3 regions of the Neobacillus phoenicis genome follow, and region 1 is predicted to be linked to each of the others. Evidence: a T-box and tRNA genes for the amino acid it is inferred to sense, from the RefSeq annotation. Region 1 holds a T-box; the other regions hold tRNA genes.
The links. A T-box is a leader RNA that pairs with one kind of tRNA and senses whether it is charged. The one in region 1 lies ahead of argS (arginine--tRNA ligase), so its partner is inferred to be a tRNA-Arg.
Positions count from the first base shown of each region.

Region 2: it has a tRNA-Arg gene. The T-box ahead of argS (arginine--tRNA ligase) is inferred to sense a tRNA for this amino acid. The anticodon was not compared.
Region 3: it has a tRNA-Arg gene. The T-box ahead of argS (arginine--tRNA ligase) is inferred to sense a tRNA for this amino acid. The anticodon was not compared.

Region 1 is NZ_CP154847.1:264,180-269,340, reverse strand. It holds gene AA0X95_RS01305 (HD domain-containing phosphohydrolase) at 1-974, shown strand, start outside; gene AA0X95_RS01300 (TetR/AcrR family transcriptional regulator) at 1,130-1,702, shown strand; gene AA0X95_RS01295 (hypothetical protein) at 1,734-1,982, opposite strand; gene AA0X95_RS01290 (small, acid-soluble spore protein, alpha/beta type) at 2,093-2,350, opposite strand; T-box leader at 2,454-2,666, shown strand; gene argS (arginine--tRNA ligase) at 2,873-4,564, shown strand; gene AA0X95_RS01280 (DinB family protein) at 4,600-5,067, shown strand; gene AA0X95_RS01275 (methylated-DNA--[protein]-cysteine S-methyltransferase) at 5,158-5,161, shown strand, end outside.
Region 2 is NZ_CP154847.1:5,346,573-5,351,733, reverse strand. It holds rRNA gene AA0X95_RS27325 (23S ribosomal RNA) at 1-1,736, shown strand, start outside; rRNA gene rrf (5S ribosomal RNA) at 1,816-1,932, shown strand; tRNA gene AA0X95_RS27315 (tRNA-Glu) at 1,975-2,049, shown strand; tRNA gene AA0X95_RS27310 (tRNA-Val) at 2,055-2,130, shown strand; tRNA gene AA0X95_RS27305 (tRNA-Thr) at 2,148-2,223, shown strand; tRNA gene AA0X95_RS27300 (tRNA-Arg) at 2,244-2,320, shown strand; tRNA gene AA0X95_RS27295 (tRNA-Pro) at 2,329-2,405, shown strand; tRNA gene AA0X95_RS27290 (tRNA-Ala) at 2,429-2,504, shown strand; tRNA gene AA0X95_RS27285 (tRNA-Met) at 2,523-2,599, shown strand; tRNA gene AA0X95_RS27280 (tRNA-Ser) at 2,609-2,701, shown strand; tRNA gene AA0X95_RS27275 (tRNA-Met) at 2,731-2,804, shown strand; tRNA gene AA0X95_RS27270 (tRNA-Asp) at 2,808-2,884, shown strand; tRNA gene AA0X95_RS27265 (tRNA-Gly) at 2,913-2,986, shown strand; tRNA gene AA0X95_RS27260 (tRNA-Ile) at 2,992-3,065, shown strand; gene AA0X95_RS27255 (hypothetical protein) at 3,132-3,320, opposite strand; gene AA0X95_RS27250 (VOC family protein) at 3,446-4,255, shown strand; gene AA0X95_RS27245 (NAD(P)/FAD-dependent oxidoreductase) at 4,380-5,161, shown strand, end outside.
Region 3 is NZ_CP154847.1:750,071-755,231, reverse strand. It holds tRNA gene AA0X95_RS03975 (tRNA-Arg) at 111-184, opposite strand; tRNA gene AA0X95_RS03970 (tRNA-Asn) at 263-337, opposite strand; tRNA gene AA0X95_RS03965 (tRNA-Ile) at 354-430, opposite strand; tRNA gene AA0X95_RS03960 (tRNA-Gly) at 433-506, opposite strand; tRNA gene AA0X95_RS03955 (tRNA-Cys) at 512-585, opposite strand; tRNA gene AA0X95_RS03950 (tRNA-Gln) at 590-661, opposite strand; tRNA gene AA0X95_RS03945 (tRNA-His) at 675-750, opposite strand; tRNA gene AA0X95_RS03940 (tRNA-Tyr) at 758-842, opposite strand; tRNA gene AA0X95_RS03935 (tRNA-Phe) at 872-944, opposite strand; tRNA gene AA0X95_RS03930 (tRNA-Asp) at 1,135-1,211, opposite strand; tRNA gene AA0X95_RS03925 (tRNA-Met) at 1,215-1,288, opposite strand; tRNA gene AA0X95_RS03920 (tRNA-Ser) at 1,454-1,546, opposite strand; tRNA gene AA0X95_RS03915 (tRNA-Met) at 1,555-1,628, opposite strand; tRNA gene AA0X95_RS03910 (tRNA-Ala) at 1,647-1,719, opposite strand; tRNA gene AA0X95_RS03905 (tRNA-Pro) at 1,742-1,818, opposite strand; tRNA gene AA0X95_RS03900 (tRNA-Arg) at 1,826-1,902, opposite strand; tRNA gene AA0X95_RS03895 (tRNA-Leu) at 1,916-2,004, opposite strand; tRNA gene AA0X95_RS03890 (tRNA-Gly) at 2,013-2,084, opposite strand; tRNA gene AA0X95_RS03885 (tRNA-Leu) at 2,098-2,182, opposite strand; tRNA gene AA0X95_RS03880 (tRNA-Lys) at 2,197-2,272, opposite strand; tRNA gene AA0X95_RS03875 (tRNA-Val) at 2,567-2,642, opposite strand; tRNA gene AA0X95_RS03870 (tRNA-Glu) at 2,647-2,721, opposite strand; rRNA gene rrf (5S ribosomal RNA) at 2,763-2,879, opposite strand; rRNA gene AA0X95_RS03860 (23S ribosomal RNA) at 2,961-5,161, opposite strand, start outside.

The sequences.
Region 1 (5,161 bases):
AATTTGGAGATAAGCATACGCTGAAAGGGAAAATGGTTCTTTCGATTAAGCGCAAGTTTCAATTCAGCTTCCTTTACATTTCCGTGTTTCCGATTCTTTTATTTGGGTTAGCTACACAAGTAAAACTGGGTATTGCAGAAAACTCAAGCCAAAGCTTCTGGAGTTGGGCAGCCGTTATTATTGTGCTGGGTCTTATCTTTGCCTACTATGGAGCCAAGCTGCTGTTTCTTGATGTCCATCAGCCAATTGACCAGCTTAGGGACTCTATGAAAGAGGTCCAGGAAGGCTCTTTGGTAAAAACGGATGCGTTGTACTCCGATGAGTTTGCAGGGCTTGTAAATGGATTCAATCATATGGTGGAGGCGATTCAGGCTCGCGATGAAAAAAACAAGGCGATGTTTGCGAGTTTTTTAGAGAGTATGACAGCTGCATTAGATGCGAGGGACCAATATACCTTTGGGCATTCTACCCGAGTTGCTGCTTATTCACTAGAAATTGGAGAGAAAGCAGGATTAAATGAGGAAGAACTAATGCTTTTGAAAACCTCGGCACTTCTACACGATATTGGAAAAATTGGAGTTGCGGACCGAATCCTCTTAAAGGATGGAAAATTAACAGATGAGGAATACGCAGCAATTAAAAGACATCCTGAAATAGGTAGAAATATTATTAAACAAGTACAGGGATTTTCTGACCTTCAACCTGTAGTAGAAGGGGTGCTGTACCATCATGAGCGATATGATGGTAAGGGCTACCCTAAGGGCTTAAGTGGTGAGAAGATTCCTCTGTTTGGGAGAATCATTGCGGTTGCGGATGCTTTTGATGCGATGACCTCCAATCGTCCTTACCGTAGTGGGATGCCAATCGACAAAGCGTTAACGATTATTCATGAAGGAAAAGGTACCCAATGGGATCCGGTATTCGCAGAAATCTTTGTTGATTTAAAACGAGGAATGGCCCGAAACCTAGCATAAAAAATCAAAAAAACATGACCAGTATATTATTTGGTCATGTTTTGTCATAATTCCAAACAAATTCCCAGAGGTTTGAAACCGCTATAAAGCTGTGCTATAGTAAATTTATCTATATGACCGTAGAACTAAAATAGTCAAAAAGGAGAGAGAGCTGAATGGCACCCGATAGAAGAAAAATGATAGTGGAGGCTGCAACCAAGTCTTTTTCATTATTTGGCTACAAAGCAACAACCATGGACCAGGTGGCGAAGCTCGCTAATGTGGGGAAAGGAACCATCTATACCTTTTTTAAAAATAAAGAAGAATTATTCGAAGAAATCATTTCCACGCTGGTAAAAGAAATGATAGCAGAAGCAGAGGCAGTGATTCAACCGGATCTGCCGTTTACGGAAAAAGTTCATCGAGCCCTCTATCGCTTATTAGAATTCCGTTCACAGCACCAGCTGATGATTAAGCTCGTCCAAGAGGAAGCGGAAATGGGAACTATTGCGGTTTCGGAAATGTTACAGCATGTAGAAAAAGAGATTATCACTTATTTAAAGGGGAAAATTGAGGTTGCCATTGATAAGGGATCTATACCTGCCACAAATATCGAGTTAACGAGCTTCCTTCTTTTAAAAATGTACATCGCTCTTGTTTCTGATTGGGAGCGACATCACGAACCACTAAGTTCTGAACAAATAGCGGAAGTGATTAAGGTATTCTTTTTAAAAGGCCTCTCCATATAAAAAAGACTTGTGCAGCCACAAGTCTTTTTTATTATTGTATCTTATTAGGAGCCACCTTGCTGTTGGCAGTGTATTCTTCCATTAAACTTAAAAAGGTTCCAAACAGGTAATTGACTACAGACCCTAACAGGATACCAAATCCAAGAGCAGTTAAAAAATAAGCATTACTGGAACCGTTTACAAATTGTCCGGACAAAATAAGAATAATGCCTAACAAACTCCCGAAAATAGCAGTCCGTTTAAAAGTAAAAATGCTTTTTAAATGTATTTCACGCATCATTATCAACTCCTTGTTAAGAATATTCTATCAATTGTCACAAAATTGTCAAACTTTTTTTCAAAAATAAGGAGGTCAGACCGAAAAATGGGGTCTGACCCCCTTAGACACATTTACTTTTTCTTCGTTAGGTTTTCCTGTGCCATTTTGACCAGTTCGCGGACCATGCTGCCTCCAAGCCTTCCGCCCACTTTTCCTGCCTGTTCAGAGGTAAGCTTCCCGTTATAACCTCTTTGTAAAGGCACCCCGACCTCTTCTGCAGCTTCAAACTTCGCTTCATCCGGGCTTTGTGATTGAACCACCTTTGCCTTAAGGGCATCTAAGCCGCTCCGTGCCTCAGGAACGAGTATTTTATTTCTTCTTCTAGCCAAGTAAATCCCTCCTTTAGGTATAGAATTTCCTTATTAAAAAAAATAATCAGTATTCAGTGGAAAAATCCTTTTCCTTCCAGTATAATAACTGGTAATAAAGTCGGAAAAGTCAATGAAAAAGAGAGTAGTTACCTAGGATGTTGCAGCGAGTCAGGGATGGTGGAAGCCTGATACGGAATAGATAATGAAGCGCACTTTTGAGATGTGGACCCGAATGGAGTAGGGCTTGCCGGAGAATTCTCCGTTACCAAGGGAAAGCTGGTTCAATACGAACAATTAGAGTGGTACCGCGGGAAATTCAACTCTCGTCTCTTTTATAGAGACGGGGGTTTTTTGTTATTTAAAGATAGGCATGAAATTGTAGCGGAAGGTACGAAGACTCCTGCGGGAGTACGGGGCAGGGGAGACCCCGCAGGAGCAAAGCGACGAGGAGGCTCCCCGGCACGCCCGCGGAAAGCGAAGTACCTGGAGCGGAACATCCAAGTTTACTACAGTTTAAAGATAAATTAGGAGGTCTTCAGAATGAATTTTAAAAAAGAGCTTGCATCGATTCTTTACGAACTGCTTGATCAAGAAATTTCATTAAACGAACTGGAACTCATGATTGAAAAACCTAAAAACACACAACACGGCGATCTTGCCTTTCCATGCTTTACACTAGCTAAGCTAAAACGTAAATCACCAAACCTCATTGCACAGGAATTAAGTGAGAAAATCCAGTCAGCCACATTTGAAAAAGTAGAAGTGGTAGGAGCCTATCTCAATATCTTTTTAAATAAAAAGCTTGTTTCGAAAAAAGTAATCAGTGAAGTCCTCACACAACGTGAACAATTCGGATCACAGGATTTTGGCGACGGCAATGTCACCATTGATATGTCCTCACCGAATATCGCTAAGCCTTTTTCAATGGGGCATTTACGCTCCACTGTCATCGGCAATGCGCTCGCTCACATTGTTGAAAAATGTGGATACCAACCAATTAAGATTAACCACCTTGGTGACTGGGGCACACAGTTTGGGAAGTTAATTACTGCCTATAAGCTTTGGGGAGAGTCTGAGAAGGTCAAACAAAATCCGATTAAAGAACTGTTACAGCTGTATATTAAGTTCCATGAAGAAGCAGAGAACAATTCAGCACTGGAAGACCAGGGACGAAGCTGGTTTAAGCGGCTTGAAGACGGAGACGAAGAGGCGTTAAAGCTTTGGCAATGGTTCCGTGACGAGTCACTGAAGGAATTCTCAAGAATTTATGAGCTAATGAACGTTCAGTTCGATTCATTCGCAGGAGAAGCTTTTTATAATGATAAAATGGATCGAATTGTAAAGCTCCTAGAGGAGAAGCAGTTATTAGTAGAATCTGACCAAGCGCAGGTGGTGGAACTAACGGAGGAGCAACTGCCGCCGTGCTTAATTAAAAAATCCGACGGGGCAACACTTTATGCCACACGGGACTTAGCAGCCGCCCTCTATCGTAAAGAAAACTACGACTTTGTCCAATCCCTTTATGTCGTAGGACATGAACAAAGTCTTCATTTCAAACAATTAATTGCTGTGTTAGGGAAAATGGGTTATGAATGGGCAGGAAAAATGGTCCATGTTCCATTCGGGATGATGCTAAAAGACGGCAAGAAGATGTCCACTCGTAAAGGGAAGGTTGTTTTATTAGAAGAAGTCCTAAATGAATCGATTGCGATGGCAAGACAGAATATTGAGGAGAAAAATCCAAACCTTGAGAACAAAGATGAAGTAGCAAAACAAGTGGGTGTTGGAGCAGTTATTTTTCATGACCTAAAGAACAACAGAATGAATGATATTGAGTTTTCATTGGAGGAAATGCTTCGTTTTGAAGGGGAAACAGGACCTTATCTCCAATATACCTATGCTCGGGCGTGTTCCATTCTAAGAAAAGGAAACGGGTATTCTAAAATGGATTTCCTAGCATATGATTATTCCTGGGAGAAGGAATGGAAGGTGACAAGCCTGCTAATGGAATTTGCACCAGCGATTAAAAGAGCCTGTGAGAATTTTGACCCATCACAAGTAGCGAAATACAGTGTTGACCTTGCCCAGGCTTTCAATAAGTACTATGCTGAGGTGAAAATCTTAGAAGAAAATCAAGCGAAGCAGTCTCGATTGGCGCTTGTCTTGGCAGTCACCGTTGTTCTAAAGGAAGGCCTGCGTTTATTAGGAATAGAAGCACCTGAGGAAATGTAATAAAATAGAGATATGGACAAAGGGAGGGCAATGAAATGAGTGAAGTGTTATTTAAAGGCTATGAGGTAGCAAGAAGGTATTTTGTGAAAACAGTGGAATCACTAGATGAAAGTATGGTAGATGTTCAACCAGAAGGTTTCAACAATACCCTTCATTGGCATGTCGGTCATGTTCTAACAGTGGCAGAGCAATTTATGTTTGGCTTCCCGAAGAAATCAACCCATTTACCAGCGAACTACGTAGAGCTATTTGGAAATGGAACGAAACCAGCTGATTGGCAGGGGGAAGTTCCATCCGTACAGGTGTTGGTAGAGCAGTTAAATGAACAACTGGGTAGAATCAAAGAAATTTCAGTAGAAAGTTTTGATGCCAAGCTAAAAACGCCATTCCTAGGTCAAGAGACCTTTGGCGAGTTAACCAGCTTTGCTATTTTTCATGAATCCCTACATCTGGGGCAAATACAAGCAATGAAGCGAATGATTAAAGCAGTTCAAGTAAAATAAGAAGGTCAGCTAAAAGAGGAAGAGTCGTATACCGATTCTTCTTTCTTTTTGTATAATGGGAGTAAAGAAAACAAGAGAGGCAGTGAAATGATGA
Region 2 (5,161 bases), 280 kb from region 1:
CGAAGCTGTGGATTGACATCTTAGATGTCAGTGGTAGGAGAGCGTTCTAAGGGCGTTGAAGCTAGACCGTAAGGACTGGTGGAGCGCTTAGAAGTGAGAATGCCGGTATGAGTAGCGAAAGATGAGTGAGAATCTCATCCACCGTATGCCTAAGGTTTCCTGAGGAAGGCTCGTCCGCTCAGGGTTAGTCGGGACCTAAGCCGAGGCCGAAAGGCGTAGGCGATGGACAACAGGTTGATATTCCTGTACCACCTCTTTATCGTTTGAGTGATGGGGGGACGCAGGAGGATAGGGTAAGCGCGCTGTTGGATATGCGCGTCTAAGCAGTTAGGCTGGAAAGTAGGAAAATCCGCTTTCCGTGAAGGCTGAGCTGTGATAGCGAGGGAAATTTAGTACCGAAGTTCCTGATTCCACACTGCCAAGAAAAGCCTCTAGCGAGATAAAAGGTGCCCGTACCGCAAACCGACACAGGTAGGCGAGGAGAGAATCCTAAGGTGAGCGAGAGAACTCTCGTTAAGGAACTCGGCAAAATGACCCCGTAACTTCGGGAGAAGGGGTGCTTTTTGAGGTGAATAGCCTCGAAGAGCCGCAGTGAATAGGCCCAGGCGACTGTTTAGCAAAAACACAGGTCTCTGCGAAGCCGCAAGGCGAAGTATAGGGGCTGACGCCTGCCCGGTGCTGGAAGGTTAAGAGGAGGGGTTAGCGTAAGCGAAGCTCTGAATCGAAGCCCCAGTAAACGGCGGCCGTAACTATAACGGTCCTAAGGTAGCGAAATTCCTTGTCGGGTAAGTTCCGACCCGCACGAAAGGCGTAACGATCTGGGCACTGTCTCAACGAGAGACTCGGTGAAATTATAGTACCTGTGAAGATGCAGGTTACCCGCGACAGGACGGAAAGACCCCGTGGAGCTTTACTGTAGCCTGATATTGAATTTTGGTACAGCTTGTACAGGATAGGTAGGAGCCGTAGAAACCGGAGCGCTAGCTTCGGTGGAGGCGTCGGTGGGATACTACCCTGGCTGTATTGAAATTCTAACCCGCACCCCTTATCGGGGTGGGAGACAGTGTCAGGTGGGCAGTTTGACTGGGGCGGTCGCCTCCTAAAGAGTAACGGAGGCGCCCAAAGGTTCCCTCAGAATGGTTGGAAATCATTCGTAGAGTGTAAAGGCACAAGGGAGCTTGACTGCGAGACCTACAAGTCGAGCAGGGACGAAAGTCGGGCTTAGTGATCCGGTGGTTCCGCATGGAAGGGCCATCGCTCAACGGATAAAAGCTACCCCGGGGATAACAGGCTTATCTCCCCCAAGAGTCCACATCGACGGGGAGGTTTGGCACCTCGATGTCGGCTCATCGCATCCTGGGGCTGTAGTCGGTCCCAAGGGTTGGGCTGTTCGCCCATTAAAGCGGTACGCGAGCTGGGTTCAGAACGTCGTGAGACAGTTCGGTCCCTATCCGTCGTGGGCGCAGGAAATTTGAGAGGAGCTGTCCTTAGTACGAGAGGACCGGGATGGACGCACCGCTGGTGTACCAGTTGTCTTGCCAAAGGCATCGCTGGGTAGCTATGTGCGGACGGGATAAGTGCTGAAAGCATCTAAGCATGAAGCCCCCCTCAAGATGAGATTTCCCATAGCGTCAAGCTAGTAAGAATCCTGAAAGATGATCAGGTTGATAGGTCAGAGGTGGAAGCGTGGTAACATGTGGAGCTGACTGATACTAATCGTTCGAGGACTTAACCAAGTTTTAAGCGAACTCGTTTTTTACAAACACTTCTTCTGCATTATCTAGTTTTGAGAGAACGATCTCTCTAACAAAATAGTCTGGTAACTATGGCGAGAAGGTCACACCCGTTCCCATACCGAACACGGAAGTTAAGCTTCTCAGCGCCGATGGTAGTTGGGACGAAAGTCCCTGTGAGAGTAGGACGTTGCCAGGCTAAACTTTATTTTTTGGCGATTAAGGCGTCAAGATTTAAAGTGGCCCCTTGGTCAAGCGGTTAAGACACCGCCCTTTCACGGCGGTAACACGGGTTCGAATCCCGTAGGGGTCACCATTAGTGGAGGATTAGCTCAGCTGGGAGAGCATCTGCCTTACAAGCAGAGGGTCGGCGGTTCGATCCCGTCATCCTCCACCATATATTTTCTTACTAATGCCGGGGTAGCTCAATTGGTAGAGCAACTGACTTGTAATCAGTAGGTTGGGGGTTCAAGTCCTCTCGCCGGCACCACTTTACTTTTCTATTTATACGCGCCCGTAGCTCAATTGGATAGAGCGTCTGACTACGGATCAGAAGGTTATGGGTTCGACTCCTTTCGGGCGCGCCATTATATTTCGGGAAGTAGCTCAGCTTGGTAGAGCACTTGGTTTGGGACCAAGGGGTCGCAGGTTCGAATCCTGTCTTCCCGACCAGTCCGAACTATTTTTAAAATTTTGGGGCCTTAGCTCAGCTGGGAGAGCGCCTGCTTTGCACGCAGGAGGTCAGCGGTTCGATCCCGCTAGGCTCCACCATAATTTAATTATATATTTGGCGGTGTAGCTCAGCTGGCTAGAGCGTACGGTTCATACCCGTAAGGTCGGGGGTTCGATCCCCTCCGCCGCTACCATATATGTACGGAGGAATACCCAAGTCCGGCTGAAGGGATCGGTCTTGAAAACCGACAGGCGGGTTAAACCGCGCGGGGGTTCGAATCCCTCTTCCTCCGCCATATTTTTTACAAAATAATATTTCTATTGTCGCGGGGTGGAGCAGTCCGGTAGCTCGTCGGGCTCATAACCCGAAGGTCGCAGGTTCAAATCCTGTCCCCGCAATATGGTCCGGTAGTTCAGTTGGTTAGAATGCCTGCCTGTCACGCAGGAGGTCGCGGGTTCGAGTCCCGTCCGGACCGCCATTTTTTCTAGATAATTAATTCTAAATACGCGGGTGTAGTTTACTGGTAAAACCTCAGCCTTCCAAGCTGATGTAGTGGGTTCGATTCCCATCACCCGCTCCATTTAGGGGCCTATAGCTCAGCTGGTTAGAGCGCACGCCTGATAAGCGTGAGGTCGATGGTTCGAGTCCATTTAGGCCCACTATAATAGAAAAAAGCGATTGCTAACAAGCAGTCGTTTTTTTGTTGGTTTTGTTAACTCCTAGATTTATGATACTTCAAGTAAATCCTTTTCTCTTTCTACCTCTAATGCTGATACAATGTAAGCAAACCCATTCATTAAAAAGTAAATAACATTGGACTGAGCCCGTTCATTTTCTCCTAAATAGGTATTTGCGATAATGGTAACAGAGTATAAAACGACAAAAAACAAAGCAATTCTATTGAAAATAATCATTCAACCGGCTCCTTTTTTAGGATTCTTATTTTAATCATATTTGTTATTAGCGTATCTTATGCAAGCTACATCCCCATTGCCTATTCAACAGTCAAAATTATGAAAGAAGAAAGGAGCATAACCATATGTCATTTTCTTTCGATCACTTAGTTATTTTTCTAAAAAAACCTGAGGAAGCTATACAGCCTTTGAACGAGAAAAGAATTCATGCAATCAATGGAGGCCATCACGAAAAGTGGGGAACCTATAACTCTTTATCCTACTTTGGGTTAAGTTATATTGAGTTTTTAGGAATCGAAGATTTAACAATCGCTGAGAAACAAGAAAACAATCGGCTAGTTACAGAAATCGTGGAGCGTCTCTCTAGACAAGGGCAAGAGGGTCCTGCAAAAATAGCGGTTCGAACAAGAGGAATTCAACAATTATCAGCTAGTCTCAAAGCAGAGGGATATATTGTATATGGTCCATACCCTGGTGAACGAGTTCGGGCGGATGGTCAAATCATTAAGTGGTCACTCTTATTTCTTGAAAATGAACCCAATGAACTTACTATGCCCTTTTTCATCGATTGGGAGAAGTCGGATGAGGAGAGGCTGGTAGAATTAAAGGAGCAGGGATTAATAAATAGACACCCATTAGAAAATCTTGCATTTGAAAGTGTAGGATTTGTGGTACATGACTTAGAAAAAAGCATAACTAAGTGGGGGAATTTATTAAACCTTGAGCCAGGTGAGGAGTTTCTAGACGCAGCCATGAACGCCAGATGCAGAAAACTAAATCTCTCAGGCACAAGTCTTTTGTTCTGTGCACCAATTGGAGAGGGATTAGCAAAAAAGGTATTAGAAGAAAAAGGAGAAACGCCTTTTCTAATAAGTCTTGAGGGAATCAATCAACCGGATCATCTTGAGATGTTTGGTGGGATATGGAGATTATAGATCCAAGAATGTGTGTTGAAGGTAAACCATGGCGGTTTGCCTTTTTGTATGCATGTTGGTAAGGATGATTACTTTTTCAAAGGAGATACTACAAGTATCAGTCATAGTTGAAGGAGTGGCCTTGATGGATTTACAAAGTGGAAAGTTTTATTGGGAAACCACCATCCCCAACGCACCTACATATCCTGTATTAGAGGATGATATAAGCTGTGATGTCCTTATTATAGGTGGCGGAAGTTCTGGTGCGCAGTGCGCCTACTATTTAAGTGAAACAGACTTAGATGTTGTAGTTGTTGATAAACGAAAAATTGGTACAGGAAGTACAAGTGTCAATACAGCTCTTATTCAATATTTGGGAGATAAAATGCTATTTGAGTTAGTCAATACCTTTGGAGAAGAAGCGGCTATTCATCATACCAAGCTATGTGAAGAAGCGATTAATGATATAGAACGAACGGCTCAAAGGATGGAGATAGACCCTGAATTTTATAGAAGAGATAGTCTTTATTATGCGAGTGACCAAGCAGGTATAGAAAAACTTAATAAAGAATTCTATTACTTGCAAAAACATAATTTCAAAGTGGATTACCTCACACAAAAGCAAATTAGTGAACGCTACCCTTTCAAAAAAGAAGCAGCACTATATTTATATCAAGATGGCGAGATTAATCCACTTAAATATAACCATGGACTCCTTTCAGAAGCTAAGAGGAACGGTGTTAGGATCTATGAGAAAACAAGAATCAATGGTAAACAATTTCATGAAGACGGGGCTACTTTTTTTACTGATAATGGCCATTCCATTAAGGCACGACAAGTCATTATAGCTACGGGGTATGAGGGGATGGAATTTAAGAAAGAGAAAAATGCTGTTATTTCAAGCTCGTATGCTGTTGTAACTAACCC
Region 3 (5,161 bases), 490 kb from region 1:
CTTTTTTCCCATCAAGGCGGTCTTAAGCGCCACGAGGTCCATCACTGTGTGCCCTCTACGTCAAAAAAGAGCATAAAAAAAACGCTAAATTTAGCGTTTTCTAGTTTTTACGCGCCTTAGAGGATTCGAACCTCTGACCGTACGCTTAGAAGGCGTATGCTCTATCCAGCTGAGCTAAAGGCGCATTAAGATATGTATTGACAGCGGAAAGTGAGAACTGTAACTCTTCAGCCTCAAGAAAACCTGCCCATAAAATAAAAAATGGCTCCGCAGGTAGGACTCGAACCTACGACCGATCGGTTAACAGCCGATAGCTCTACCACTGAGCTACTGCGGAACAACAGTATAGAGTATGGTGGGCCTAAATGGACTCGAACCATCGACCTCACGCTTATCAGGCGTGCGCTCTAACCAGCTGAGCTATAGGCCCATTGGAGCGGGTGATGAGAATCGAACTCACGACATCAGCTTGGAAGGCTGAGGTTTTACCATTAAACTACACCCGCATGTTTGGAGGCAACACCCGGATTTGAACCGGGGATAAAGGTTTTGCAGACCTCTGCCTTACCACTTGGCTATGCTGCCATGACTGGGCTAGCTGGATTTGAACCAACGCATGTCGCAGTCAAAGTGCGATGCCTTACCGCTTGGCTATAGCCCAATAATATAATAAATGGGGCGACTGATGGGAATCGAACCCACGAATGCCTGAACCACAATCAGGTGCGTTAACCACTTCGCCACAATCGCCATAATTTGGTGGAGGGGGACGGATTCGAACCGCCGAACCCGGAGGGAGCGGATTTACAGTCCGCCGCGTTTAGCCACTTCGCTACCCCTCCACATTAAATTGTTTCATAAAAATAAAAGGTGGCTCAGGACGGAATCGAACCGCCGACACAAGGATTTTCAGTCCTTTGCTCTACCGACTGAGCTACTGAGCCATATTAAAATATTCCCTAATCTTTTATTAAGAAAAGGTCCTTTGCTCAAAAGAACTTCCGTTCTTTTTCGCAGATTGCCGCAGAAGCGTAATCAGGATGTGAGCAATCTGCTCTACCGACTGAGCTACTGAGCCAAATAATGAGCCAAAAAATATATATCAAACAGTAGAGTTAACTACTGGAATAAAAATGGCGGTCCGGACGGGACTCGAACCCGCGACCTCCTGCGTGACAGGCAGGCATTCTAACCAACTGAACTACCGGACCATATTGCGGGGACAGGATTTGAACCTGCGACCTTCGGGTTATGAGCCCGACGAGCTACCAGACTGCTCCACCCCGCGACGGTAAAAAACTATTTAATTTTGAGCATGCACCATGTGTTAAGACCGCCCCGATTTCGGAAAGCCTATTCAAGCTGTGGCTCAATCGTTGCGCTGTAGATTATTCGAAGAAGTTTATTCGAACGTGCTCCACCCCGCGACAACAATATAATTTGAAAAGAGATATGGCGGAGGAAGAGGGATTCGAACCCCCGCGCGGTTTAACCCGCCTGTCGGTTTTCAAGACCGATCCCTTCAGCCGGACTTGGGTATTCCTCCATATTATATAGCGGCGGAGGGGATCGAACCCCCGACCTTACGGGTATGAACCGTACGCTCTAGCCAGCTGAGCTACACCGCCATTTCAATTATATATAGATGGAGCCTAGCGGGATCGAACCGCTGACCTCCTGCGTGCAAAGCAGGCGCTCTCCCAGCTGAGCTAAGGCCCCATATTAGAAAAATAGTTCTGACTGGTCGGGAAGACAGGATTCGAACCTGCGACCCCTTGGTCCCAAACCAAGTGCTCTACCAAGCTGAGCTACTTCCCGTAAAATATGGCGCGCCCGAAAGGAGTCGAACCCATAACCTTCTGATCCGTAGTCAGACGCTCTATCCAATTGAGCTACGGGCGCATTATATTAAAAGTGGTGCCGAGGACCGGAATCGAACCGGTACGGTAGTCACCTACCGCAGGATTTTAAGTCCTGTGCGTCTGCCAGTTCCGCCACCCCGGCAATATGAGAGCGGAAGACGGGATTCGAACCCGCGACCCCCACCTTGGCAAGGTGGTGTTCTACCACTGAACTACTTCCGCATGTAAAATTAAATGGTGCGGGTGAAGGGAGTCGAACCCCCACGCCTTGCGGCGCCAGATCCTAAGTCTGGTGCGTCTGCCAATTCCGCCACACCCGCTAAATTCTTTAAAATGGTGAGCCATGAAGGACTCGAACCTTCGACCCTCTGATTAAAAGTCAGATGCTCTACCAACTGAGCTAATGGCTCTCGAATTAAGATAATTCACTAATCTTTGATTTGCGACGGATGCCCCCGCCTCAGTAAGCTTATTCAAGTAGCAGCTCGGCGTGTGCCCTGATGCTATTTCTTAGAAGCATATTCGATCGTGCTCTACCAACTGAGCTAATGGCTCGTACATAGATGTTTCACTAATCTTTTATTGTGGTAAATCAGATGCTCAAAAGAATTCACGTTCTTTCTCGCAGATTGCCCGCAGAAGCTGACTCGAAGAAGTTCGCAATCTGCTCTACCAACTGAGCTAATGGCTCGTACAAAAATATATGGTGGAGGATGACGGGATCGAACCGCCGACCCTCTGCTTGTAAGGCAGATGCTCTCCCAGCTGAGCTAATCCTCCAAAATGGTGACCCCTACGGGATTCGAACCCGTGTTACCGCCGTGAAAGGGCGGTGTCTTAACCGCTTGACCAAGGGGCCAGATGGAATTTTGACAAAAATAATAGCCCCTATTGGGGCTGGCCTGGCAACGTCCTACTCTCACAGGGACTTTCGTCCCAACTACCATCGGCGCTGAGAAGCTTAACTTCCGTGTTCGGTATGGGAACGGGTGTGACCTTCTCGCCATAGCTACCAGACCTATTTTGTTAGAGAGATCGTTCTCTCAAAACTAGATAATGTAGAAGAAGTGTTTGTAAAAAACGAGTTCGCTTTAAAAATTGGTTAAGTCCTCGAACGATTAGTATCAGTCAGCTCCACATGTTACCACGCTTCCACCTCTGACCTATCAACCTGATCATCTTTCAGGGTTCTTACTAGCTTGACGCTATGGGAAATCTCATCTTGAGGGGGGCTTCATGCTTAGATGCTTTCAGCACTTATCCCGTCCGCACATAGCTACCCAGCGATGCCTTTGGCAAGACAACTGGTACACCAGCGGTGCGTCCATCCCGGTCCTCTCGTACTAAGGACAGCTCCTCTCAAATTTCCTGCGCCCACGACGGATAGGGACCGAACTGTCTCACGACGTTCTGAACCCAGCTCGCGTACCGCTTTAATGGGCGAACAGCCCAACCCTTGGGACCGACTACAGCCCCAGGATGCGATGAGCCGACATCGAGGTGCCAAACCTCCCCGTCGATGTGGACTCTTGGGGGAGATAAGCCTGTTATCCCCGGGGTAGCTTTTATCCGTTGAGCGATGGCCCTTCCATGCGGAACCACCGGATCACTAAGCCCGACTTTCGTCCCTGCTCGACTTGTAGGTCTCGCAGTCAAGCTCCCTTGTGCCTTTACACTCTACGAATGATTTCCAACCATTCTGAGGGAACCTTTGGGCGCCTCCGTTACTCTTTAGGAGGCGACCGCCCCAGTCAAACTGCCCACCTGACACTGTCTCCCACCCCGATAAGGGGTGCGGGTTAGAATTTCAATACAGCCAGGGTAGTATCCCACCGACGCCTCCACCGAAGCTAGCGCTCCGGTTTCTACGGCTCCTACCTATCCTGTACAAGCTGTACCAAAATTCAATATCAGGCTACAGTAAAGCTCCACGGGGTCTTTCCGTCCTGTCGCGGGTAACCTGCATCTTCACAGGTACTATAATTTCACCGAGTCTCTCGTTGAGACAGTGCCCAGATCGTTACGCCTTTCGTGCGGGTCGGAACTTACCCGACAAGGAATTTCGCTACCTTAGGACCGTTATAGTTACGGCCGCCGTTTACTGGGGCTTCGATTCAGAGCTTCGCTTGCGCTAACCCCTCCTCTTAACCTTCCAGCACCGGGCAGGCGTCAGCCCCTATACTTCGCCTTGCGGCTTCGCAGAGACCTGTGTTTTTGCTAAACAGTCGCCTGGGCCTATTCACTGCGGCTCTTCGAGGCTATTCACCTCAAAAAGCACCCCTTCTCCCGAAGTTACGGGGTCATTTTGCCGAGTTCCTTAACGAGAGTTCTCTCGCTCACCTTAGGATTCTCTCCTCGCCTACCTGTGTCGGTTTGCGGTACGGGCACCTTTTATCTCGCTAGAGGCTTTTCTTGGCAGTGTGGAATCAGGAACTTCGGTACTAAATTTCCCTCGCTATCACAGCTCAGCCTTCACGGAAAGCGGATTTTCCTACTTTCCAGCCTAACTGCTTAGACGCGCATATCCAACAGCGCGCTTACCCTATCCTCCTGCGTCCCCCCATCACTCAAACGATAAAGAGGTGGTACAGGAATATCAACCTGTTGTCCATCGCCTACGCCTTTCGGCCTCGGCTTAGGTCCCGACTAACCCTGAGCGGACGAGCCTTCCTCAGGAAACCTTAGGCATACGGTGGATGAGATTCTCACTCATCTTTCGCTACTCATACCGGCATTCTCACTTCTAAGCGCTCCACCAGTCCTTACGGTCTAGCTTCAACGCCCTTAGAACGCTCTCCTACCACTGACATCTAAGATGTCAATCCACAGCTTCGGTGTTACGTTTAGCCCCGGTACATTTTCGGCGCAGAGTCACTCGACCAGTGAGCTATTACGCACTCTTTAAATGGTGGCTGCTTCTAAGCCAACATCCTGGTTGTCTAAGCAACTCCACATCCTTTTCCACTTAACGTAAACTTTGGGACCTTAGCTGGTGGTCTGGGCTGTTTCCCTTTTGACTACGGATCTTATCACTCGCAGTCTGACTCCCACGGATAAGTCTTTGGCATTCGGAGTTTGTCTGAATTCGGTAACCCGATGAGGGCCCCTAGTCCAAACAGTGCTCTACCTCCAAGACTCTAACTACGTGAGGCTAGCCCTAAAGCTATTTCGGAGAGAACCAGCTATCTCCAAGTTCGATTGGAATTTCTCCGCTACCCACACCTCATCCCCGCACTTTTCAACGTGCGTGGGTTCGGGCCTCCATCCAGTGTTACCTGGACTTCACCCTGGACATGGGT